4 regions of the Shewanella polaris genome follow, and region 3 is predicted to be linked to each of the others. Evidence: predicted binding sites of a transcription regulator. Region 3 holds the regulator's gene; each other region holds the start of a gene.
What was found. Region 3 encodes sigma-54, which starts transcription at its own class of promoters, with help from an activator protein. Its sites were predicted from a motif close to GTTGGCACGNNNNTNGNNT; they were not measured.
Positions count from the first base shown of each region.

Region 1: a site for sigma-54 is predicted at 3,654-3,672, ahead of hmpA (NO-inducible flavohemoprotein). Genes of this name have one in related genera too.
Region 2: a site for sigma-54 is predicted at 1,491-1,509, ahead of flgB (flagellar basal body rod protein FlgB). Genes of this name have one in related genera too.
Region 4: a site for sigma-54 is predicted at 2,979-2,997, ahead of fliD (flagellar filament capping protein FliD). Genes of this name have one in related genera too.

Region 1 covers NZ_CP041036.1:4,242,366-4,248,614, reverse strand. Annotated here, with positions in the region: gene FH971_RS18565 (MlaE family ABC transporter permease) at 1-35, shown strand, start outside; gene mlaD (outer membrane lipid asymmetry maintenance protein MlaD) at 48-497, shown strand; gene FH971_RS18555 (MlaC/ttg2D family ABC transporter substrate-binding protein) at 497-1,072, shown strand; gene FH971_RS18550 (PP2C family protein-serine/threonine phosphatase) at 1,081-2,238, shown strand; gene hmpA (NO-inducible flavohemoprotein) at 2,406-3,587, opposite strand; gene norR (nitric oxide reductase transcriptional regulator NorR) at 3,775-5,355, shown strand; gene FH971_RS18535 (DUF1499 domain-containing protein) at 5,531-6,249, shown strand, end outside.
Region 2 covers NZ_CP041036.1:3,195,913-3,202,161, forward strand. Annotated here, with positions in the region: gene flgD (flagellar hook assembly protein FlgD) at 1-616, opposite strand, end outside; gene flgC (flagellar basal body rod protein FlgC) at 640-1,056, opposite strand; gene flgB (flagellar basal body rod protein FlgB) at 1,059-1,457, opposite strand; gene FH971_RS13885 (CheR family methyltransferase) at 1,594-2,427, opposite strand; gene FH971_RS13890 (chemotaxis protein CheV) at 2,478-3,398, opposite strand; gene flgA (flagellar basal body P-ring formation chaperone FlgA) at 3,768-4,475, shown strand; gene flgM (flagellar biosynthesis anti-sigma factor FlgM) at 4,550-4,879, shown strand; gene FH971_RS13905 (flagella synthesis protein FlgN) at 4,981-5,454, shown strand; gene FH971_RS13910 (chalcone isomerase family protein) at 5,594-6,163, opposite strand; gene FH971_RS13915 (DUF2947 domain-containing protein) at 6,240-6,249, opposite strand, start outside.
Region 3 covers NZ_CP041036.1:4,012,204-4,018,452, reverse strand. Annotated here, with positions in the region: gene FH971_RS17540 (HPr family phosphocarrier protein) at 463-738, opposite strand; gene rapZ (RNase adapter RapZ) at 759-1,622, opposite strand; gene ptsN (PTS IIA-like nitrogen regulatory protein PtsN) at 1,619-2,062, opposite strand; partial or broken gene hpf (ribosome hibernation-promoting factor, HPF/YfiA family) at 2,065-2,319, opposite strand; gene FH971_RS17520 (RNA polymerase factor sigma-54) at 2,316-3,800, opposite strand; gene lptB (LPS export ABC transporter ATP-binding protein) at 3,943-4,674, opposite strand; gene lptA (lipopolysaccharide transport periplasmic protein LptA) at 4,671-5,252, opposite strand; gene lptC (LPS export ABC transporter periplasmic protein LptC) at 5,239-5,799, opposite strand; gene kdsC (3-deoxy-manno-octulosonate-8-phosphatase KdsC) at 5,796-6,249, opposite strand, start outside.
Region 4 covers NZ_CP041036.1:1,027,001-1,033,249, reverse strand. Annotated here, with positions in the region: gene FH971_RS04540 (flagellar hook-length control protein FliK) at 1-677, opposite strand, end outside; gene FH971_RS04535 (hypothetical protein) at 667-1,062, opposite strand; gene fliS (flagellar export chaperone FliS) at 1,165-1,545, opposite strand; gene fliD (flagellar filament capping protein FliD) at 1,573-2,919, opposite strand; gene FH971_RS04520 (flagellin N-terminal helical domain-containing protein) at 3,302-4,102, opposite strand; partial or broken gene FH971_RS04515 (ISAs1 family transposase) at 5,469-6,249, opposite strand, start outside.

The DNA.
Region 1 (6,249 bases), 230 kb from region 3:
TTAGTGACTACATCGTTAGCTCATTAGCGCTATAACTAGAGGTAACAATGAAAAATAATTACGTCAATTTTCTCGTCGGCCTGTTTGTGTTATTCGGGATTGGGGCCTTGGTATTTATGTCTGTTACCATTGGCGGGGCATCGGTTACCAATAGTGGTAAATATACCTTAGTGGCAAAATTTGAAAATTCTTCAGGTTTAAAAGAAGGTGCCTTTGTTGAAATGTCTGGGGTACGCGTTGGATTAATTCAATCAATTAATTACGACCCTAAAGCGTATGAGTCTGTGGTGAAAGTGTCATTAGATAATACGATTACTGTGCCTGATGACTCGGTCGCCTCTATTCGGACATCTGGCATTATCGGTGACAGATTTCTTAAAATATCTAGCGGTGGTTCAGATATTAATATGGAAGATGGTGATGAGTTTATTGATACTGAATCATCTATCAGCATAGAAGAGTTAATTAGCAAATATATGTTTAGTCAGGATAAATAATGAAATCGATAATTTTTTTACTTATGATGTTAGTGATGCCGTCTTTAGCTTTAGCGGCACAAGAACCGACCGAACGCGTTAAATTGGGTGTGGCAGATATCATTGGTATTGCATCAGATAGTGCATTGTCAGTTGAACAGAAAAAACAATCACTCAGTGATGTGATTGAAAAGCATGTAGATATACAAGCCTCGGCACAACGCGTGTTAGGTAAGTACTGGAGACAAGCTAGCGATACTGAAAAACGTCAATTTATGGTGTTATTGAAAGGGGTGTTAGTCGATACTTATATTGTATTGTTAGAACAATATGATCATCAAACGGTTGATTACACCAGCGAAACCATTAAGAAAAAGGTTTATGCATCGGTAGATACTGAAATTCATACCAAAGAAAATATCATTCCGGTTTCTTATCAGCTTTATCAACGTAATAACGAATGGAAAATTTACGATTTTGTTGCTGAAGGTTTATCAATGATCCGTACCTTTAGCAATGATTACCAAAGCACCTTGAAAAAAAGTGGTGTCAGTGGCTTAAACGAAGCCCTTACAGCTAAATTAGCCCAAGGATAAGGTTGCCCTTGAAGATTGATAGAGCGTTAGCTAACAGCATCATTGATGAAACGTTATGGTTTAAAACGAATTTAGCCATCACGTTAAGTGACTATAATTATTACTTAATTAAAAAAAATGGCCAAATAAGCTGTAACTTTTCATCCTTATGCGATGAGCATTACAGCAAGCTCTATAAGCAGTTTCAAACCTTGAGATTACAGCACAACATTGCTGAAATTTTGCCATTAAATGATGATGGCAAGATGTGTTGGGGGCTGCCTTTTGGCACAGAATCGACCTTATATGAGTGTATTATCCTGCTTGATTCACCCTCAGGCCATGAGTCACACCATATTAGCTCACTGTATTTCAAGCTAATGTATCAGTTAAAAAGCTTCCAGTTTTCTGAAGTGTCTTCACAACTCAATGCGGCCCAAGTATGGATCCGCGAAGAGATAGAAGAGATTTCACGCTTGCAACAGTTGATGTTACCAGACAAAGGTATTGAGCTTAGTTCTGTCAGAATGGCTTATACCTATAAAGCAATGAAAGGTGCGGGTGGTGATTACTTAGACATTGTTGATATTGGCAAAAATCGTCCAGAAGCCCAAGGCGATATAGGAATGATTATTGCCGACGTATCGGGTCATGGCCCTGCTGCTGCAGTAGAAACTGCGATGATTGATGCTATTTTACGTACTTTTGAACCGAAAAATTTAAACAGTAGTTCTTCAGAGGTGCTTAATTATATCAATCAACACTTCTTCACTAAAAAGCCGCGTGGCAGTTTTTTAACCGCCACAGTAATGCGTTATAATTTCAAAGAAAAAGAACTTATTTATGCTAATGCCGGCCATCCTCATGCCTATTTGAAAAAAGCCAACAGGCTGGTAGCCCTTGATCAAGGAGGGATTCCGATTGGGGTGCTGCGTGAGCAAAATTGGGATACTTACCGGGTTAGCGTTGATGTGGGTGATATCTTGTTTGTGTATACAGACGTGGTCATCGAAACACAAAATGCCCACAAAGAATTATTTGGTTTCGATCGCTTAGAAAAAGCAATCAGCGCAGCACCTGATGAACCCGAGGCGATGCTGGAGTTTCTAGAGCAGCAAATGAAACAGTTTTGTGGTTTTTCTGAATTTCAGGATGATTTGACCATGTGCGCTATTCAGTTTATTTAAGATCATTCACTCAATATTTTTTAACGAGTTGAATAGCTAGTGGAATAACGAGTTGGATGATGATATTTCGTTCTGACGAATACGTAATTAAAATGATTGAATAAGATTAATTCTACAGGTTAATAAAAAGCCCTGACCTAATGTTCAGGGCTTTTTTTCTTGAACTATTAAGCGGTTAATGCTTCAGATGGGCCAAAGAATTCATAATGAATTTGGTTTTCTGGTACACCTAAGCTGGTTGCGATGGCCAATGCTGCTTTCATAAAACCAGTAGGACCAAGCAGGTAAAATTCTACATCGCGGTCAGCAGGTAATTGTTCTGCAATGAGTGATGCATCAATAAACCCTGTTGCATGGGGTTGGCAATCTGGTTCTGGTTGGCTGTATATGTACAGCGGCTTAATGTGGTTGTGGGCTGTAGCAAGTTGATCGACATGCTGTTTAAACGCATGGACATCGCTATTAATGGCCGCATGAATAAAGCGAATATCGCGGCCTGAACCTGCTTCAGTATTCAGCATGCTTATCGCAGGAGTAATCCCTACACCGCCAGTGAGTAAAATTAACGGTTTGGTGTTTTTACGTAAGGTGAAATCGCCACTTGGGGCACGTAATTTTACTTTATCGCCTAACTGAATGTTGTCATGTAAGTGATTAGATACCACACCATTTGGCTCACGTTTAACGCTAATTCTTAAGTAATCTTTACCGGCAGCGTCAGACAAGCTGTAGTTACGACGCATCGATACACCGTCAATATCGTCAAATACTAGGGTTAAAAATTGTCCGGCTTCAAAGCTGGGTAAACCGTTATTATCAGCTGGTTGAAAGTAAAAAGAGGTGATAACCGAGCTTTCATCTACACGTTTCACTAATGTGAAGTCACGCTCACCACGCCAGCCACCGGCTTTCTGTTCATTCTCGGTGTAAATTGATTCTTCAGCGTTAATCAATATGTTGGCTAATTGGCCGTAAGCTTTGGCCCAAGCGTCAATGACTTCGTCTGTTGCTGCATCACCGAGTACGGTTTTAATTGCCTGCAATAAACAGCTGCCAACAGCGTCATATTGTTCAGGTAAAATACCTAATGCCACATGTTTTTGAACGATTTTACTGACGGCTTCACTCAAATTACCCAATTCATCAATATTGGCGCCGTAAGCGATAACGGCATTTGCCAGCGCTTTAGGCTGAGTGCCTTTGCCTTGGTTAGTTTGATTGAAATAAGGCAATACTTCTGGATGCTGTACAAACAGTAATGGATAAAAATGACTGGTGATATCATTAGCGTAAATTTGCAGTGCTGGCACGGTAGCCTTAATAATTTGAACAGTTGCAGTGTCTAACATTCATGATTTCCTTTTTGAATATAAAATAGCGATAAGCTTCAATCAATTACCTTGTATCTCTAGACATTACACATAACGTGCCAATGTTTATCAACCTGATTTATAAAGGATAAAATCTCTAAAGGTTAATTTGACCTAGATCAATAAGTATGTCAAATTAACCTAAATTAGGTTGATTTGACTTGTTATGAATATTGTTCCCTTTATAGACATTGTAGAAGACTTAAATCGTGACCTGATAAAATCGGAACGATACTTACGGCTGATTTTAGCGATTCAGCGCGCTATCCCATGTGATGTGGTGGCCTTGTTGAAACTTAAATATGACCACTTAGTGCCAGTAGCCGTTGTAGGGTTAAAGCAACAAGCTCTCGCCAGACAGTTTTCGATTAACCACCATCCACGTTTACAGCAGATTTTGGCCAACCCACACATTACCCGCTTTGATGCTGAATCGACACTGCCCGATCCCTACGACGGTTTAGTCGATGATGGTAGTGAACAATTGCACGTGCATGACTGCATGGGCAGTACCATTTTTATTGATGGTAAAGCTTGGGGCGTTTTAACCCTAGACGCGATGAAAGCGGGTAGCTTTGATTCGCTTAACCCAACAGAAACCCGCGCTTATATTGCTGCTGTGGCTGCTGCTATTAAAACCAGTGAACATATTGAAGCGTTAGAGGTTCAAGTTGAGCGCAACCATCAAGTGGCTCAACACATGTTAGCCACAACGGGACCGTCGACTATTATTGGTAATAGTGCCGTCATTACGAATTTATTGTCAGAGATAAATACCGTTGCCGCCAGCGATCTATCGGTATTAATTACTGGTGAAACTGGTGTGGGTAAAGAGCTGGTTGCCAAAAGTATTCATCAGCAATCACGTCGCAGTGAGCAACTGCTAGTGCAAATTAACTGTGCAGCATTGCCAGAAAGCATTGTTGAAAGTGAACTATTTGGCCATGTAAAAGGCGCATATTCTGGTGCGGTAAGCGATCGTCGTGGCCGTTTTGAATTGGCTGATGGTGGTACGTTATTTTTAGATGAGGTGGGTGAGTTACCACTTGCGGTACAGGCTAAGTTATTACGTGCATTGCAAAATGGTGAAATTCAACGTGTCGGTAGCGACAATATTATTGTGGTGGATGTCAGAATTGTGGCCGCAACCAACCGTAATTTACAGCTTGAAGTCAAAGAAGGTCGCTTTAGGGCAGACTTATATCATCGCTTGAGTGTATACCCTCTTCCAGTGCCGCCATTACGTGAACGTGGTAAAGACGTTATTTTGCTGGCGGGCTATTTTTTAGAAAAAAGCCAACATCAGCTTGGGGTCGCTAAACTAAGATTACAACAAACAGCAATTGATCAGTTAACGCAATATCATTGGCCTGGTAATGTGCGCGAGTTAGAGCATGTGTTAAGCCGTGCAGCACTTCGTGCCACTAGTGAGCAAGGGCGTCATGCCAGTATTATTAGTATCAGTCGTGTTCATCTCGGGTCAGAGTTCGTTGTGAGCCATTCTGTAGCACCAGCAATAGCCGAGATTGATAATACCAGCAACGCTAATGCCGCTGCCGCATTATCGCAGGTATTAACCCTTGGACTACGAGATTCAACCGATGAGTACCAACGACAAATCATACAAACAGTGTTAGCGAACGAACGAGGTAATTTAGCCGCCGTTGCCAGGAGTTTAAAGCTAGACAGAAGTAATTTAATCCGCACCATGCGCCGCTTAGGACTTGACCCCAATACGGCATATTAAGAGTGAAGTATCCAAAACAGTGGCGTGAGCGGTTAATCACCTCATCTGAAGTCATCTCGTTCAGAAGTCATGACGATTTGAGGTTAATTAGAATATTTTTTATTCAGAAATTAGTTCCAGTAAATCCAGGTCAATATACACTGGGTTAATTAGAGTTACATAAAGGATTGATGTGATGCAAAAAAGTAATATAGGCAATATCGCGCTGATTGTTGCCATAGTCGCTGTATTGGTTGCTGCTTTAATGGTGTTTGGCTCTTCACTGGGATTGTGGGAGCCGATAGTCGGCTTTATAGCCAGTCGTAATTACAATAACCTGTTGGGGTATGTGGTAGTGGTTGTCGCACTGGTAGCATTGGTTATCACTCTTGTTACCAACAGTGGTACTAAGGGAAAGGTTAAGTCGATTGTGGCATTATTACTTGGCATGGGCATATTGTCGCCAAGCATTATCGCAATGGTGGGCAACCCTGTTAAATACCCACCTATTCACGATATTACTACCAATATTCAATCGCCACCGCAATTTGAGTTTTTAACTGACAGCCGGATTGGAGCGAGAAATACTTTGGTTTATGGTGGAGAAGATATCGCCGCGCAGCAACGACAAGCTTTCCCTAATATTCAACCTATTACGTCAGATTTATCGGTTGAAGCGGCTTATCAAAAGGCATTAACTGTCGCGAAAACCATGGGTTGGACGATTGTCCATCAAGACCCAAAAGCACTGCGCTTTGAAAGTACGGCAACAACGCCTTTTTTCAATTTTGCTGACGATGTTGTGGTTGTTGTGTCTACATTAGAACGGGGCAGTCGCATTGATTTACGCAGCGTGTCGCGGATTGGCAAAGGCGATGCGGGTGTTAACGCAAAACGCATTCAAGAATTTAGTCA
Region 2 (6,249 bases), 820 kb from region 3:
CATAATTACCTGCTTCAACAGGTTCGCCATTTTTATCTAAACCATCCCAAGTGACATCAACATTGCCGCCTTCACTGCCATCAACAGTAAAACTCTTAATAAGCTGGCCGGATTCATCTTCCACCCTAACCGTAATAGACTCGATTGCCGATGGTGTACTGATCACAGCTTTAATCTCAGGGCTTTCAGTAGATATAGCGCCAGTATCAGAAGGAATAAGCACTTTACGTCCAACTAAACTTGAAGCTTGTAACGCTTGGCTTGAGCTCATGACAGTATTAAGGTTAAGAATTTCATCATTGAGATTTGAAATACCATCGACTGTCGAGAATGATGCCATTTGCGCAATCATTTGGTCATTGTCAACGGGCTCAAATGGATCCTGCATCGATAACTGCTGACTGAGTAAAGCAAAAAAATCTTCTTGCTGTAACATCTGATCATTAGCTTCAGGGATCGCACTCTCTTCAGGTAAACGGATGCTATCTAGAAAAACATTACCTGTTGTAGTCGTCGTTGTATTTGTCTGTACCGAGCTTTTTGTGGTCGCGCTGGTATTAGAAGCGCTACTGGACTGTTGCGGTAAAGACTGACTGTAAGCATTAACGAGGCTCATTGTTACCTCCTTGAATAATCATACTATTTACCCATCCTTAGTGTTTGTTGCAACATAGTCTTAGTCGCATCAGCCACTTGAACATTCATTTGATAAGAGCGTGATGCAGAAATCATATCTGCCATTTCTTCCATTACATTAACATTGGGTTTGTAGATAAACCCCTCATTATCTGCCATTGGATGGTCTGGTGAATATTCTTTTTGCAATGGTTTGTCACTTTCGACAATGCCTTTAACAGTGACTCCTGGTGAGTCATTTTGCTGGCTATTGGCTTTCATTAATTCGGCTTCAAAAACGGGATGACGTGCACGATAGGTTTTATCTACGCTACTCGATACAGAATCCGCATTGGCAATATTACTGGCGGTGGTATTCAACCGCACAGATTGCGCAGACATACCCGAGCCAGATACATTTAAAATATTAAATAAACTCATAATTAATCACCCCGCAATGCTTTAGTCATGCCAGAAAATTTACTTTCAAGAAACCCTAATGACATTTGATATTCCAGCGCATTTTGCATAAATGCTGCTTGCTCTTTTTGCGTGTCGACTGTATTACCATCACCGGTATCGGCTTGGTTGGGTACACGATATTGAACATGTTGTTGGCTTAATGCCGTTAAATCGAAATGTTTATCTGTGGTTTTACTCATACTCAAGCCCTTCTGATGTGAGCTTGCCGCTTGCATCGCAGAAGCAAAATCAACATCTTTAGCTTTATAATGAGGAGTATTGGCATTGGCGATATTACTTGAAATCACTTCTGCTCTTTGAGCTCTTACGCCCAATGAGTATTGGTGAACACCTAATGCATTATCGAAATTAATCGCCATAAAATTGCCTCCATCAGCTAACTGATAGGAATAAAGCAAAGGTTATGCCAATAATTAATTTTTTTACGAATAAAAAGATAAAAACAAACATGCCGACGAATGCCGGCATGATAATTAGGTTAAGCTATTATTTTACCTAAACTTTCTTTTGATAATAAATACCAGGGTTACAACGAACCATATTAAATTCATCGCTCAAACCCGCAAGAGATTCTGACGCACCTAAAAATAAAATCCCTTTTGGATTAAGTGCGGCAGCAAATTGCCGCAAAATTTTAGCTTTTGCCTCTGGCCCAAAATAAATCAAGACATTACGGCAAAATATAATATCGTACTTGCCTAATAGACTATAGTTTTCAAGGAGGTTGTGCGCCCTAAAATTAACTAAACGCTTAACATTATCTTTCACTTTCATATTGCCTGACGGCAAGGTATCAAAAAACTGACGTTTACGTTCTTCAGACAAACCGCGAGCTAGGGCTAAACCATCATATTCAGCATTCTTGCAACGCTCTAACATTGAAGGTGACAAATCAGTTGCCTGAATAGCAGCCCCCCCCGGTAAAGCACCAGGTTTACGTTGCTGATACTCCAACACAGTCATGGCTAAAGAATAAGGTTCTTGCCCAGAAGAGCACGCCGCCGACCATATTTTCAATGGTCGACCAAGCTTACTGTACTCAGGTAACAGAGTATTGTGCAGTAATTCAAATGGATAACGGTCTCGAAACCATAAGGTTTCATTTGTCGTCATTGCATCTATCACTTCAGCGCGTAATTGACGTTCTGTCGGTTTCATTGACTTTTTAACCACCTCAGATAAAGAAGGTAAATTATACTTTCCCATCAGTGGAGCTAAACGACTGCGCACTAAATATTGTTTATTCTCACCTAACACAATACCGCTATGCTGCTCTAAAAACAGCCTAAATTGATTGTACTCTGCTTCAGCAAGTGATTTATCTGTCACATTATCTTCCTAAATATACGAGCTTATGAACTAAAATATCAATATTGGCTTTATAAGCTCAAATGTTTGTTAACCGCTGCGGCTAATTCATCAGGGTTAAACTTGGCAATAAAGTCGTTAGCCCCTACTTTCTCTACCATTGCTTGGTTAAACACACCACTTAATGATGTATGCAATACTACTTTTATGTTCTTTAATTTTGGATCATCGCGAATTTCTGCAGTTAGTGTATAACCATCCATTTCAGGCATTTCAATATCAGAAATAATAAGCGGGATTTCAACAGATACATCATCCATTTCAGTCGCTATACTTTTCAGTTTAAGTAACGCTTCTTTACCATCTTTGGCAGTATCAATTTGTAGATTTAAGGACTCTAATGAGCGAATAATTTGTTTACGAGCCACTGTTGAATCATCAATAACCATAATATGATAATGTTGATCTCTATCAATGGTTAATGTTTCATTGACCTCTTTACTGATAGAAGTCTTAACCGGTGAAATTTCATCGAGAATTTTTTCAACATCTAAAATCTCAACTAACTCACCTTCAATTTCAGTGACAGCCGTTAAATATGATGAACGACCCGAACCTTGTGGAGGAGGCATAATCGCTTCCCAGTTCATGTTGATAATACGTTCAACAGAGCTCACTAAAAAGCCTTGAACGCTTCGGTTGTATTCTGAAATGATAATAAAACAATTTTCGGTCGATGTCAGTGGACGCCCACCCGTAGCCGCACTTAAATCGATAACAGAAATGGTTGCCCCACGAATATGAGCAACACCTTTAACAAAACGGTTTAATTTAGGTAAAGTAGTCAGTGGTGGGCATTGCAACACCTCTTTCACTTTAAATACGTTAATCCCAAATCTTTGGCGGCCATTAAGCCTAAACAATAGCAACTCTAGTCTGTTTTGCCCGACAAGTTGAGTACGTTTATTTACTGAATCTAAAATGCTCGACATAAAACAGCCTTGTAGTTAACGGTCACCCAAATGGATAAATTGTTTTTTAAATTATAGTAGACCAAGGTTTAACATAATACGGTTAATGTGTTTATCTACTGACTTACAAGTTCAACATGAGTATAAACTATCACCAACCTAGCGAATACTTATCAATTAACTGATATCTAAAAGTGGGCATGTAACTTGCTTTAACTAGCATTGACTCATACTCACAGTAAACCGACACTTTTTTGACGAAAGGATAATGTTATTGTCACATCCTTAGGTTCTTTACTCTTAACTTCTTACGTATGCCGAGATAACTCGCATATTATTCATTTCCCAAAGTATAGGTGTATTCTGGCAAAACAAGCTAGTATCTTCATTATGAAAGTATTTTTTTTATGTTTTTTGTGCTTAATAACCTTTTTTTCGCCTGTATTTGCTAGCGAAGAGATCGTAACACCTACATTATCGACCATATACGCATTAGCTAAAGAGACGGTCGCCAAAAAAATTGATGCAAACTCAAAAGCTAAGATAGAAATTACTCCACAAAATCTTGAGGGCAGAATAAACCCACCGCGGTGTTACCCACCAATCAATGTAGAACTCGCCAGCGAGAGAGCAATTAGCCGCAATAATATGGTAAAATTAAGCTGCAATAGTCCTGACTATGACTACCCATGGCAAATGTACATCTCAGTTAGAGTCGAAATAAAATATCCTGTCGTAGTCGCTAATCAGTTACTTTCTAAAGATCAAATCATTGCTCAACATCATTTACAGATAATGTATGTCGACCAATATAATTTAAAAGGCCAATATTTTTCTAAAACATCTACATTAATAGGTTCACGAGTGAAACGTCGTGTTAGCAAAGACTCGCCAATATTAACCAATAATCTGTGTTTTGTTTGCAAAGGTGACAATGTTTCTATTTATGCAAAAACCGCTAATGTTCAAATCAAAACCCTAGGCGAAGCATTGCGAGACGGTAATATTGATGAAGTGATCAGAGTCAAAAATAGTAATACAGAGAAACAATTTGATGCTGTTGTAATTGGCGTTGGCGAAGTTGAAGTAAGAATGTAAAATAAAGCTAAAGTTTTTCCCTAAGGTGTCGATAGCCTGTTTGGAAAACCTGATTCATTACGCTGGAGCCTCCCATGGCAATTGACATAAAGCATAACACTGCTAACAATACACAAATGCGCACTGCTCGTGACACGCAGTCTGCTGAGCAATCTAAAACGACTGCAGCCCCAAAATCAGCTGCACCGGTTAAAACTGATTCCGTCAGCATTACCTCTCAAGCTCAACAGCTTCAGGGTGCACAAACGAAAATGGCATCGCTACCAGAAGTCGACCAAAAAAAGGTCGCTGAAATTAAGCAAGCTATCTCTGAAGGACGCTATAAAGTCGATCCTGAAAAGCTAGCAGCGAATATTGCCAGTTTTGAAGCAGAGCTAGGCAGTTTATCGTTTAATAAAGAGTAACCGTTAAACGTTACTCTTTAATTTGTTTTAACGACACACAGACAATAGGTGCAACCTTGCATTATAGTGAAGTGTTAGCTAAGAAAACTTAAGAGTAATTTATGACCGTACTAAATGAAAAGCCAAATGAACAGTCAAATGAACTGCTACACGATGAACTTCGTGGACTATTAGACACCCAGAATAAAACGTTAGTACAGCTAAGACAGCTTATTTTTGAAGAAAAATCGGCATTATCAAAACAAGATGCAGACAAACTGTTAGCACTTTCTCAAGACAAAACTCAATGTTTATTCAACATGAAAATCACAGACGAAAAATTAGCAAATCACCCACAACACAATCTGCTTACGACAGATGCTGAACTGGCACAAAAAGTCGCGCAAGCTAAAGCCATTCTTGCAGAGTGCAAAGACATCAACAGCCAAAATTCCAGCTTGATTGAGCTCAATATTGCCAGCCTCAATCGCTTTGCCCAAGCATTACAAGCCAGCCGAAATGCATCAAGCTTAACCTATAATGGCAAAGGTAAAACGTCTACTATTTCAACTCTCGGTAATGACTTTTCAGCCTAATACTTCCCTATTAGCACTGCGATCTCGCGACTCTCATTTTATTACTTTTGTAGCATGCGAAAAGCCTAGAGTCGAAGATGCTTCGCGGCTAGATACTATACAATCTTAGCAGCGAAGCGATACTAGCCAGCGAAGCGACCTAGTTAGAAGCTTTCCCTAGCATTGCTTCACGTAAACTTTGTTGTGCAGACTCTTCGCCTAACCAAATCTTAAGTAATGCCTGACGAAAAGCCTCACCAACTATCTCGCCCTGAACCTGACCATTTTTAATGCTGGTCACGCCCTTTCCTTTTTGAGTCACAAAAGTAAATTGATCACCTTCGACAATTTCATCAGCAAATAGTTGTGTAAAATGTTCAATGTCTTTGGCAATAAAATGCGTGTCATTGTCGGTAGCGGCCTCAAATCCTTCAGTTATGCCGTTACGCATTTTGTTTGAAGAGATCATTCCTGAAGTGATAGTTAATTGGATCACCGCTATAGGTTGAGCAAGTACATCTTCTAGAGTGTGCATTTTTGTCGGCAGATACAAACTCCCCACATATAAATCCATAAAAAACTTACTGCGTATACCAGCGCCATTCAATACTAATGGCTGCTCTGCAGCAGTCATTTGCTCTGCTACATCAACATCTGCAATCATGCTAGCTTGTGCCAACAACGGCAACATTAACGATAAGCTCAATCCAATTAAAGCTAATAATTTCATATAAACTCTCTAAAAAACGGTAATACAAACGGTTACAACATCATTTAGTCAACAGCCACAACTTAGGGCGGGTTAATTAACCGCGA
Region 3 (6,249 bases):
TTTCTCAGATTTTTCTGGCTCAAGTTTATTAGTTACAAAGTTGAAACCTATGCAACGAAAAATGGAATGCCTGAAGGTTTCTGTTGGGCGGGTTTCTATATCGCCGTATTATTTAATTAAACAATAGAGGTGTGCTTTCCGGATATCAAGCAACACCGGAGGTTACTAAAACGGGTATATTTTCGTCATCTTAAGCGCTAAACATTCACAGAGTAAAACAATACTTAATGTGATGGTATTGACTACCTGAGGTAAACATAAAGGCTATTCTTGTGAGGTGAATATGTAAATAATATTGTTGTGGCTACTGCGTTAGTATGAGGCTGAGGAGTTCAGGGCGCAACATCTAATATAGGCATATGGTTTGTGAGCATTAGAGAATAGAAGCTAGTGTTACTGACATATTTAGCGCTAATCTTACATTTTGCGACTCTCTATTGCCGAGCTGCTAAGCGTACAAATTTAGCAACATTCATCAAATTTGGCATTAATGAGATCGCACACTGCGCTTAGGGCCGCTTCTGCATCTGGTCCTTCAGCTGTCACTGTGATCATTTTTCCAATTCCACTTTCGAGCATTAACAACCCTAGGACACTTGCTGCACTGGCACTTTTTTCATCTTGAATTAAGGTTATATTGGCATCAAAATCAGCGACTAGAATGGCTAACTTTGTCGCTGCGCGGGCGTGTAAACCTAATTTGTTTGAAATACTAACTTGGCGTTCAAGTTTGATCATTGATTCGATCCTATGTTCACTTAGCTGTTACTGCCATTTAAATCTAATTCTCTGTGGCGAACATTCACTGTATGTTTACTGCCTTGTCTAAATCGTTTTGCCAATTGATCGACAATATACACTGAGCGATGTTGACCACCAGTACAGCCAATGGCGATAGTAAGGTAGCTGCGATTGTTACGTTCTAGGTGAGGCATCCAAGTTTCGAATAGGTTTTCAATTTGCCAGATAAACTTATTAACTAATGGCTGGCGCCCTAAAAACTCTTGTACAGGTTCGTCTAAACCAGTAAATGGACGCAGCTCTATTTCCCAGTGTGGGTTGGGCAAAAAGCGTACATCAAACATAAAGTCCGCTTCTGTCGGCATTCCGTGTTTAAAGCCAAAAGATTCAAAGTTAATCACTAACTCTTTATCAACACTGCCTAGTAATATTTGCCTAACCTGGTCACTTAATTCGTAAATATTCAGTGCTGATGTATCAATATAATGGTCAACAATTTTTGCGATCGGTTCAAGTAAGCGTCCTTCTAGTTTGATCGCTTCTTGCAGTGAAATATGATTTTTAGATAGCGGATGTAATCGACGAGTTTCACTATAGCGTTTGAGTAGAACTTTATCATTGGAGTTTAAAAAGAAGCTGATAATTTCAGTGTCGTGCTCAAGCAGGGCTAATTGATTTTGAAGCACTTTACTTTGTTCATCAATGTTGCGTACATCAACACTGATTGCCACTAAATCATTACTACCTTTGAGCTGGGCTAATAATGTGCCAATAAGAGCTAAAGGCAAATTATCAACACAATAATATCCTAGGTCTTCCAATACTCTTAAGGCTACTGATTTTCCTGAGCCTGAACGTCCTGATACTATGACAAGTTTCATGCAGTGATAACCTGATAAAGTTCTGTTGAGTCGTGAGTTTTACGAAGCTGTTTCAATATTTGCTTGTCACTTAGTTTTTGGGCCATGTTCGATAACGTGCTTAAGTGTTCTTGGCACTGATCTGCCGGCACTAATAAAGCAAATAACAGATCAACTGGTTGGTTATCGATTGCATCAAAGGCAATGGGTTCTTCACACTTAATAAATATGGCAATGGGCTGATCGATAGACGTCAATCGACCATGAGGTATCGCGATGCCATTTCCTATACCTGTGCTACCCACTTTCTCTCTCGCTAAAAGGCTTTCAAAAACCTCTTGCGAAGATAGGGGTGGGTACTGGGCAGCGACTAAGTTGCTGATGAGTTCCAGTACTTTTTTCTTACTGCCCGGGGTGGCACAGGTAGTGCACTCCGGTCGCAGAATGGTACAAAGTTCCATCGTTAGTGTTGTGTATACTTCTGTTGGTGTTTAATTACCTGACGGTTGAGCTTATCGATCAGGGCGTCTATTGCAGTATACATATCAGTACATTCTGACATGGCAAACATCACTATGCCATCTGTGATTTTACTGGCTTTTGATCTTTGTTGTAACTTTTATACATTGAGCGCAACGTTTGCATTATGGCTCTGATCGGAGTGTCGTTCAAGCTTTGAAAATTTATCATGAATATATTCCGTTGCCTTGTAGGTTATAAACTCTTACGTTGGTTAGACGGTGGAATCATCATTGCTTCACGATATTTTGCAATGGTACGACGAGCAACGTTTATGCCCTGTTCAGCCAGAAGTTGGGCCATTTTACTGTCACTCAGCGGTTTTTGCTGGTTTTCTGCAGCAACTAATTTTTTGATAAAAGCACGAATTGCAGTAGATGAACATTCACCGCCATCGTCAGTGCTGACATGGCTAGAGAAGAAGTATTTTAGTTCAAACAGTCCTCGTGGGGTGTGCATGTATTTTTGGGTAGTCACCCGTGAAATGGTTGATTCATGCATTTCTACAGCTTCAGCGATATCATTTAATACCATTGGTTTCATGGCTTCTTCGCCATATTCAAAGAAACCTTGTTGAAATTGTACAATGCAATTGGCCACTTTGAGTAATGTGTCGTTACGGCTTTCAATACTTTTAATAAACCATTTAGCTTCTTGCAAGTGGCCTCGAATAAATTGACTATCCGACGGATTTTTACTGCTTCGCGCCATGGCGGCGTATTGTTGATTAACGCCAATTTTTGGCATGTTGTCAGGATTTAACTCTACAACCCATCGGCCATTTTTCTTTAGTACCGTAACATCGGGTATGACGTATTCGTCATCTACGGCAGTAATTAATAAACCTGGACGAGGATTAAGTGACTGGATTAGGGTGATAGCGTCACGCAACTCGTTTTCTTTTAGCTTTGTTTTACGCATTAACAATCTAAAATCACGCCCGGCAATTAAATCTAAATAGTCTTTAATCAGCAGACGAGCATTATCAATATGGGGGGTTGTGTTGGCATATTGCGCTAATTGGATGAATAAGCACTCGCTTAAATCTCTAGCCGCTACACCAACAGGATCAAAGTGTTGAATGCGCTTTAATACGGCTTCAACTTCATCTAGTTCAACGGTTTCATCGCCCATTGCTTCGAGAATATCTTCGGTACTTTGGGTTAAATAACCTTGTTCATCAATAGCATCAATGATAGCGGTGGCAATTGCTAAATCGGTCTCAGAAAAGGGAGTAAGATTTTTTTGCCATTCTAAATGCTCATACAGACCTTCAGTGGTTTCACCTTGGAATGGCATGTCATCGTCGCGCATGCTCGCACTGCCTGAACCTGACATTGGGGAGGCGGTATACACTTCGTCCCATGTCGTATCCATGGCTAGATCATCCATGGTTTCTTTGGTTATAGACTCTGCAGTGTCAACTGTAGAGGTGTCTTTTTCTTTATTAACGCTGCTGTTGTCACTAAAGTCGGTATCAGCTTGGTCTCGATTTTCTTTTGCGGAGTTTTTTGCTTCTGAAAACTCATCTTCTATTTCAAGCAATGGGTTTGAATCCAATGCTTGTTGGATTTCTTGCTGTAGCTCCAATGACGATAATTGCAGTAAGCGAATAGCCTGCTGCAATTGTGGGGTCATGGTTAAGTGTTGACCCATTTTGAGTTGGAGTGACGCTTTCATTTACCGCTTATCCCTAGATGATTTCCATAAAAATGACAATCTAAAATACTGTATTGATTGTTACATACATCAATGACATTTAACGTTATTTAGTTAACGTTCAACAAAACGAGTTAGATAGTTTAAAAGACCCGTAACTTAACTATAGCTTGAATTGTTCACCTAAGTACACAGCTCGAACTTGTTGATTGCTCAATACTTCATCAGGTGTACCTTCAGCAATTAAATTACCTTGGCTAACAATATAGGCCCGCTCGCAAACATCTAACGTTTCACGAACATTATGGTCGGTAATTAATACCCCTAAACCGCGACTTTTCAGTTGTTGGATAATTTTTTTAATATCAATAACTGAAATAGGATCAACACCAGCAAAGGGTTCATCGAGTAAAATAAATTTTGGATTAGCAGCTAATGCGCGTGCAATCTCAACGCGACGACGTTCTCCACCCGACAACGACATGCCTTGATTATCGCGAATGTGGGTAATGTGGAATTCTTCTAGCAAATGCTCAAGTTGTTCAATTCGTTGGTCGTTGTTGAGCTCTTTGCGAGTTTGCAACACGGCCATAATATTGTCGTGTACAGTGAGCTTACGAAAAATGCTGGCTTCTTGCGGTAAATAACCAATACCTTTACGGGCTCGAAGATGCATTGGATCGGCGGTGAGATCGTCATTATCAATTAAGATCCGACCTTTATCGCTTTTTACTAAGCCGACAACCATATAAAATGTGGTTGTTTTACCCGCCCCATTAGGGCCTAAAAGACCCACTATCTGGCCAGTTTTAACCGTTAAACTAACATCTTTAACAACTTGACGAGCTTTATAGCTTTTAGCTAAATTTTCAGCGGTTAAGGTTATTTGGGTCATTGTTTGTTCTGCTTGTTAACAGGGATTTCAGGGAGTTTTTGCTTCGGCGCGGTTTCATCTTGGAAGTTTTCAGGTTGAATAATCGTGATGACCCGATCTTGTCCCTTACCTGTACTTTCAGCTATCAACTCTTGTGCATTGATATTGTACTTAATTTTGTTACCAGTAACTTGGCTTCCTGATTGCTCAAGCTTGGCATTGCCTATTAATGTGAGCGTGGTGCTGGCAAGATCATAAGTAATTTCGTCGGCACTGGCGGTACCTATTTGGCCGTCATCTAATTCTTGTGAAAACGTTGCCGGCGAACCAGTGGCGATAAGTCTTTTACTGGTGCTGTTTTCGGGGGTAAATGCCCGCAGCTGATCAGCATTGATATTAATCGAGCCTTGAACAATGGTAACCGGGCCATTAAAGACAATTTGATTGTTTTTAATGTCGGCAGACTGGCTTACTGCGGCAATTTTTAACTCCTGCATAAGATCACCTTGTTTAGCCATGGCAGGCAAACTCAGTAGGCAAAGTATGCTACTTAATAACATAACATTGGCGCGAGTGTGGAGACGATTAATGTGGCTCATATTTCCCTTCTACCTGGCTGAGTAGCGATAATTTTTGCGAATTCAAGTCTGCATGTAGGCCTAAGCCTTGAATAATAAACCCTTTTCCTTTGATATACACCATCTCCTGCGAGGTACCTATCATAGTGGTTAAATCCACAGTAATGGCTTGGGTGCTCAGTGATTGTAGGGGTTCTTCTATATCAATAGCATCAATAATAACATTATTTTCTAATATGACTTTGCTGGTATTTTTATTTAATCGTCCTCGGTCTGCACTTAATTGCCACTGTGCTTTACCATTTTCAGGATAAATGAGGTAGATAGGTTTGGTAAAGTGAGTGACGTCAGTAGAAGCATAATGTTCCATGTGCTCGGCACTGACTCGACTTTCTACAAAACCGAGTTGATTAAATTCAGTGGTTTGAAGGTTATTTGCAATAAAATCTGGACGCTCAATTCCGCGAACTTTCACGGCCTCCATTTCACTGCGCTTTATTTGTGCTTGCCAGTATAGTATTAAAGCAAGGCCAAAAAAAACTACAATACCTAGCGTGACTCTATTCATATACTCATACCATGAGCAGTGGCAAATTTATCTTGGCTTAATAGTAATAAGTCGGTCAGTTCACGTAGTGCACCGTGTCCGCCATTTAGGGTCGTTGTCATATGGCATTGTTGTTTTACAAACGGATGGCCATCACCGACACATACTGCTAGTCCTACGGCTTTCATCACGGGAAGATCAACCATGTCATCACCAATGTAAGCGACTTCGTCGGCGCTCACATTATACAAAGACATAAGTTGCTCAAAAGGTTCGGATTTATTGTCAATCCCCTGGTAAATATGCGTAATACCTAATGCCGTCATGCGGTTTTCTACTATTTTGGATTTACGCCCAGTGATCACAGCTACATGAAATCCACTTGTGATGATAGAACGCACTCCGTAGCCATCGCGAGTATGAAAGGCTTTCAGTTCTTCGCCAGCATTACTGAGGTAAATACGGCCATCG
Region 4 (6,249 bases), 1.7 Mb from region 3:
GCATTTAAACTAACAGTGGTTAAGTTTAATCCACCAATAACCGTTGCCGCCAATGGGCTTGCCATTGCGCTACTCTGATCTGAATTAGTAGTCAGTCCTAATACAGGTGTAATATGCGAAATATCTTGGTTAATAGAAGACACAGTTCCTTGTTGTATTAATGCTTCTGGCAATAATTCCCCATAGGTCAAGGTCTCGAATCTAGCCGGTTCAAATGTAGCATCATTGGTCTTGCTTACAATACTATTTATACTGTTAGGACCTTGTATAGTTCCATTAGAATACTGCATAGCAATATAATTTTGAGGACCACTTTGTATCTTGCTTTGAAGGCTATTAAGTCCAATAATTAACTCGTTGCCCTCAATGTTTTCCTGAGTTTTGTTACCTTTATTGCTTTGAAGATCACCTTGTGTACTATCAGCATCTTTTACAGAAGTTGATACAGGCTTTTTATCTCCAGTAACCGTCGCAGTACTATCAAATGATGACTCATCACTTGAATCAGTCTTATCTTCTGACTTAGCACTTATCATTTTTTGTCTATCTTCTAATGCTCTGTCATTGGTAAACTCGGCATAAGATGCTTTGCCAGTGTCATCAAGTCCTTGTTGCCCGATGGACTTATTATTTGATTCAGCCCCTGTAGGACGACTTGCAATTACATCAGAGATCATCGGATTCCCCACTGATACAGGTAAATTGGTAGGCGCTAAGCCCTGCTTGTGATGATTTAAAACGTTCAAGTTCTACGGCCATTGCATCACGGTCTGACTTCAGCTTATTGACAACTTCTTCATGAACCTTGGCCACATTTTTCCGTGCAAGTGCTTGAGCAGCCGTCTCAATAAACTCATCCTTTGCCACTTGAGAGAGTGCATTAATAAGCAATTTATTGAGTTTAACTAAACTGTCCCAGTCCTTAGCGGCTAAATGATGGCGCAAACCCAAAGCAAACTGTTGCCATTGCTCTACTGTGATGTGATAATTTTTGGGAAGTTGAGTATCAACTCTTTGGGTTTTAACATTCAATGTATAGGCGCTCTGTGTTGTTATCGACATAGGAGTACTCCACGCATACAGCCGCGTATAACATCATCCCAAGCAAGGATAACAGCCACTGCCAAGAAAATATAACATCAGTGACCATTCGCTTAACTAATATCAATTGAGATTTGACCAACCTTCGCGTATATCCATTATGACTGTAATCACTGGAACCAATGTTTCGGGATCATTTTCAACACTAGCAGCCACTAATTGACGACTGCAATAATCGTATAAGCGGTGCAAATTAGTCGCGACTTCCCCCCCGTTTTCGAGATCTAACATTGAGTCCAAGCCATATAGTATGTTCAAGCATTTGTTGACGCTAATCCCCTTAGCTTCATACTGTTTACGCTCCATATGCCCTGACACTCTACCCAGCTCCTCCAGCAAACCTTCCAATAGCATACGAACCATATCGTGAGAATTGGCTGACGCTAATCTTGAATTTAATGAGGTCTGTTGATACGCATTAAAAGGATCGTACTCATTTAACATTCTTGTTTATCCTGTTTTCTTCATTTTCTATTCATTTGTGGAAAATAAGCTACTGGCAGCACTTAATTGATTAATGGTGGCTTCCATTGCAGTAAATTGAGCCAAATACACACCATACTTCAAATCCATTTGGTAATCATATTGTTCCATACTGTCTTGAATACGATTTATTTGATCATCAAGAGTTTGCTTTTTCATCGATAATAAACCATCAAACGCAGTGTAGGGTTTTAGTACTGCATCAATCTTGTCGATATAACTGTTTGTATCGCTGAACATAGCCTGAACCTTAGCACTATCAGCCTTCAATGCAGTTTCAAACTTTGTATCATCCATTTTTAATAGGCCGTCTCTGCCCATTTCTATACCAATATCACTAAGACGCATACCATTAGGGGCTATTGCAAACACTACATCTTGTAGACGAGATTGTAATAATCTTACCGATGAGTCTCCGTTAAGAACACCTAACTGGCTATTAGACACAGTAACGGAGTCTTCATCATCACTATCAGTAGAATCTACTAGCGTACTGCCCATAGAGCGACTTAATTGATTAATTTGAGTAAGTAATGTATTAAAATCATTAACGAAATCATTAACCGCACTAGTAGTAGCCTCGCTGTCATCTTCAACTTTTATTTGGCTAGACTCTCCAACACTATGGACTTTAACCAGCTCCAAACTCACACCATCAATGACGTTATCAAGATAGTTGCTACTATTTGTAATACTAATACCGTTCAAGGTTAATTCAGCATCTTGAGCGGCACGTCGTTGAGTCATCCCCAAATCGGTACCATCTAAAGTCACAGCTAGATTATTGCTAGTCCCGGTATTATTAGACGACAACATTAACTCTACTTTACCGCCGGTGCGAATTAAAGATGCTTGCATTCCTGGATTAGAGACATCCTTATTAATTAAATCTCTTAATTGGCTAACAGTGATGTCTGCACCGCCATTAATTGTAGCTAAGTCAATAGTGAGTTTGTCTGCTGGATCACTTCCAAGTTGGATACTAAAAAGCCCTACAGCAGGTATTAACGTGTTTTCACTGTCATAGGTTTTAGTTAATTGATGAGATTGAGCCATCTGAGTAACAATCAAGTCATAGTTCCCACTAGGAGCAGCAGCTGTTACTGTCACATTAGCAAAATCATTATTAATTTCAGCCTTTTTATTACTAAAAGCATCAGAGTCAATATTACTCATCTTAGTTGAGAGCTGCTTCATAGCCGTTTCTAATAACCCATAAGCATCAAGTTGGGTATTCTGAGTAGAAAGCTTATTTTGATAATAATAATCTTTACCTGCACGATCGGCAGAAATTAATTGTTGGGCAAATTGCGCCGAACTCATACCTGATATCATAGAAACTCCTTTACATTGACTTAACTACTTCACAACTCTAAGTCGCATATATTATGCTAGAGCAAGTGTCATACCAACATTTATCTAATTGTTTATTAAAGGCTTAATTTGTTTTCTTAACGTTTAAAGCTATTGTCATTTCCGTTTCAGCAAACAAAAAGGAAGATTTACTTCCTCTTTCATCAACATGAGTAGACCCATTATTTAATATAAGACGACCCTTAAGCGCCATAACTGAAATAAATCCTATTTTATTAAACTCAATCAGATTATCTTCATATTATGAGTTCTATAACAGTTGTAAGACTTGTAATTGCAAGACAATAAAAAAGGACCCTGAGGTCCTTTTTGTTCAATATCGGAAAGTTAGGCTGGTGTTAAATTAACCTAATAGACCCATCACTAAACCAGTATTTTGGTTAGCTGATGATAATATTGAAGTACCCGCTTGAACTAACAATTGGTTACGAGTCATGTTAGCAGATTCAACTGCGAAATCAGTATCCATGATACGGCCTGCAGCAGTTTGAGTATTTTCAATTACACTAGCAAGGTTAGATGATGTATGACCTAAACGGTTAATGCTAGCACCTAGAACTGAACGAGCTGTACCAACTTCGCCAATATTTGTATCAACAGCAGCCATTGCTGTAAGAGCATTAGCAGAACTTAGTAAATCACCAGCAACTGCTGTTGGTGCAGTTATAGTTGTTGTCAACTGCTCTGTAGTACCAGCACCAATTTGGAAGGTGGTACCAGCTGTTAATGACGTAAATAAGTTATTACCAGCATAAGTGGTTTTATCAGTAATACGTGCAGATTCTAGAATTAGTGCTTGATATTCGGCATCCAATGCAATCAAATCGTCTGTAGAGTTCACGCCGTTGGCAGCTTGTGTTGCTAATTCTTTTTGACGGTTAGCGATTGTAGTTAATTCTTCTAACGCACCATCAGCAGTCTGTAACATTGATGTTGCATCAGAAATATTACGGGTTGCAGCTTGCATACCTGTGATGTTGGCATTCATGCGGTTAGCAATTTGTAGACCAGCAGCATCATCTGCAGCACTGTTGATACGAAGACCTGTAGATAAACGTTCCATAGCTGAAGTTAATAGGTCGTTACTTTTATTAACTGCACCTTGTGAAACAAGTGAAGCATAGTTTGTGTGTACTGAAAGCATAATTGTTACTCCAAGAAAATAAGTTTTTTTGTTATCCAAAGTATTAAAACGACACTCACAGACGAAACTGAAATAAAAAAATTTATTAGTTAGACAAAAAACCACCTCATAACGAGGTCAAAACAATAACGCTCAATAAATTAAAACCAACTAAAACAACACACTACATAACAATAGCATCTTAAAGGACAAAAAAATTAGTTTGTACTAAACGAGTTCCATTTTACTCTTTCATAGGAAAAACGGAGCTAAGATTGATAAAAATATGGTTCGCCTTTATTAGGGTTTATTTACTCTATAGCAAATAACACAGTAACAACCGCTTGATTTGTTCTGGTAAGTCTTTTGATTATTACCAAATGAAGTGAATGATGATAGCTTCAATAATTTTATATAAAGTGATATTCGGTCCATATTCTAAACGAACTGAATCTATTTCATTTCTAAACAATGTGATTACACGTCCACACAATATCCAATTATTTTACAACTCAGATATTACATCTCGATAAGTTTCAACTTAAAAAGTCATTTCTAACAGTGTTGAGATTATAGCAATACCAAAGTATGATTTGTATTCGCTTTTTGTTGTCGACATAAGATTTTATTCTCTTAGGTATCTGCACCATATGATCATCCCACTCAATCCGAGTAATGAAACTAACGCCGCCTTTCATTGCTATGGTAAAGTTAATGAGGGAGCAAAATGCCCTTTCATTTCTATCACTGCATCACCCATCAACAATTACCACAAACACAAATTAAATCAATACCTTAAGAAGTTAAATCTAAAGCTGTTATTGTAGATGTGTTATATTAATTCCAATAATTATCTGGCCATTCAGCGGGATTTCTGTCCTGCTAGGAAAATCATACCAATCTCATTAAATATCTGGTCAGATCAGAGTCTCTCAGTTTTTACAATTCAAAGCGCATTGGTGTAAATATGATTGCTCCCTTTTTAAGTCGATGCAACACAAAAGTGGAATACTTGAGAAACTCCATTCTGGCGGGTTTCAAAGTCCTTTATGCTTCGTTAGATGTTTTCAAAATACGACAGCATGGATGCTGAAGGTAGAGAAATGAAGAAGATGTTGCTCTGCATCTGACCCCCATGGATGCTAGGAATGTCTTATTTTTTATGGCACAAATTAGACTTTGCAGTTGTATGTAAAAATCATATTAAGCAGCATTGAAGGTCCAGAAACCTGTCAATATTCGTCTATGGTTTATAGAGTATATAACAAGTTCTAATTATTTATTGTACTTATGGATGAGCAGTTGACAGCAAAAAAGTCTTTAAAAAAGAACCTAAGTTCTTTTTTACTGAATGAAATAACATCTCTATATGGGGGTTACTCCACGACTAGCGTATTTTAATTCCAGACTCCAACAGGGTTGAGCGATAATCATCGTCTAACCCTGCCATTTTCTTTTTCCTCGCGATGCTAGCTGATTTTGTATCATCTCGTTTAAGTAAAGCCATGGCAATTTTCCGCATCACATTAAATACCAGTGGCCTTGTTGTTTCCGTATTCTCGATTCATCTTCTCTGAAAGTCATATCTAACATCCAATGCATACTTTCAACCTGCCAATGACTTCGTACTGCATTGAGCGCTTGCGCTGCATTTAGGCCTAATGAACTGATATACCAACGTGTTTCTATCGTATTTGCACCCGTTGATTTATCATGAACTTGCGATGTAACCTTAATAACACTCTGCAAGCCTGACCATCTGAAAGGTTTAGCGAGCCAGTCTTTGTTTATCAATAACTGTTGGCAAGCTCTTGTTTCAATACGTCCATGTCCAGCGGTTATTTCAATGTGCTCATCCATGTTATTTTCATCAAAACCTTCTCGTTGACTTTTATGCCACCAAGCTTCTAATTCATCCTGCATGCCTGAGTGATTACCTTTGAGTGCGAAAATATAATCAGCTTTTTGTTTGACGATTTGTTTTGCAATGCTTTGCTGGCATCCCATTGCATCAAGCGTAATGATGCTGTTTTCAATATCTAACATCGCGAGTAACTCAGGTATTGCCGTTATTTCATTGGTTTTATTATCAACAGCGGTTTGCCCTAGCACTAATTGGTGCTGGCAACTCCATGCACTCACGGTATGTAATGCCGTTTTTCGGTCTT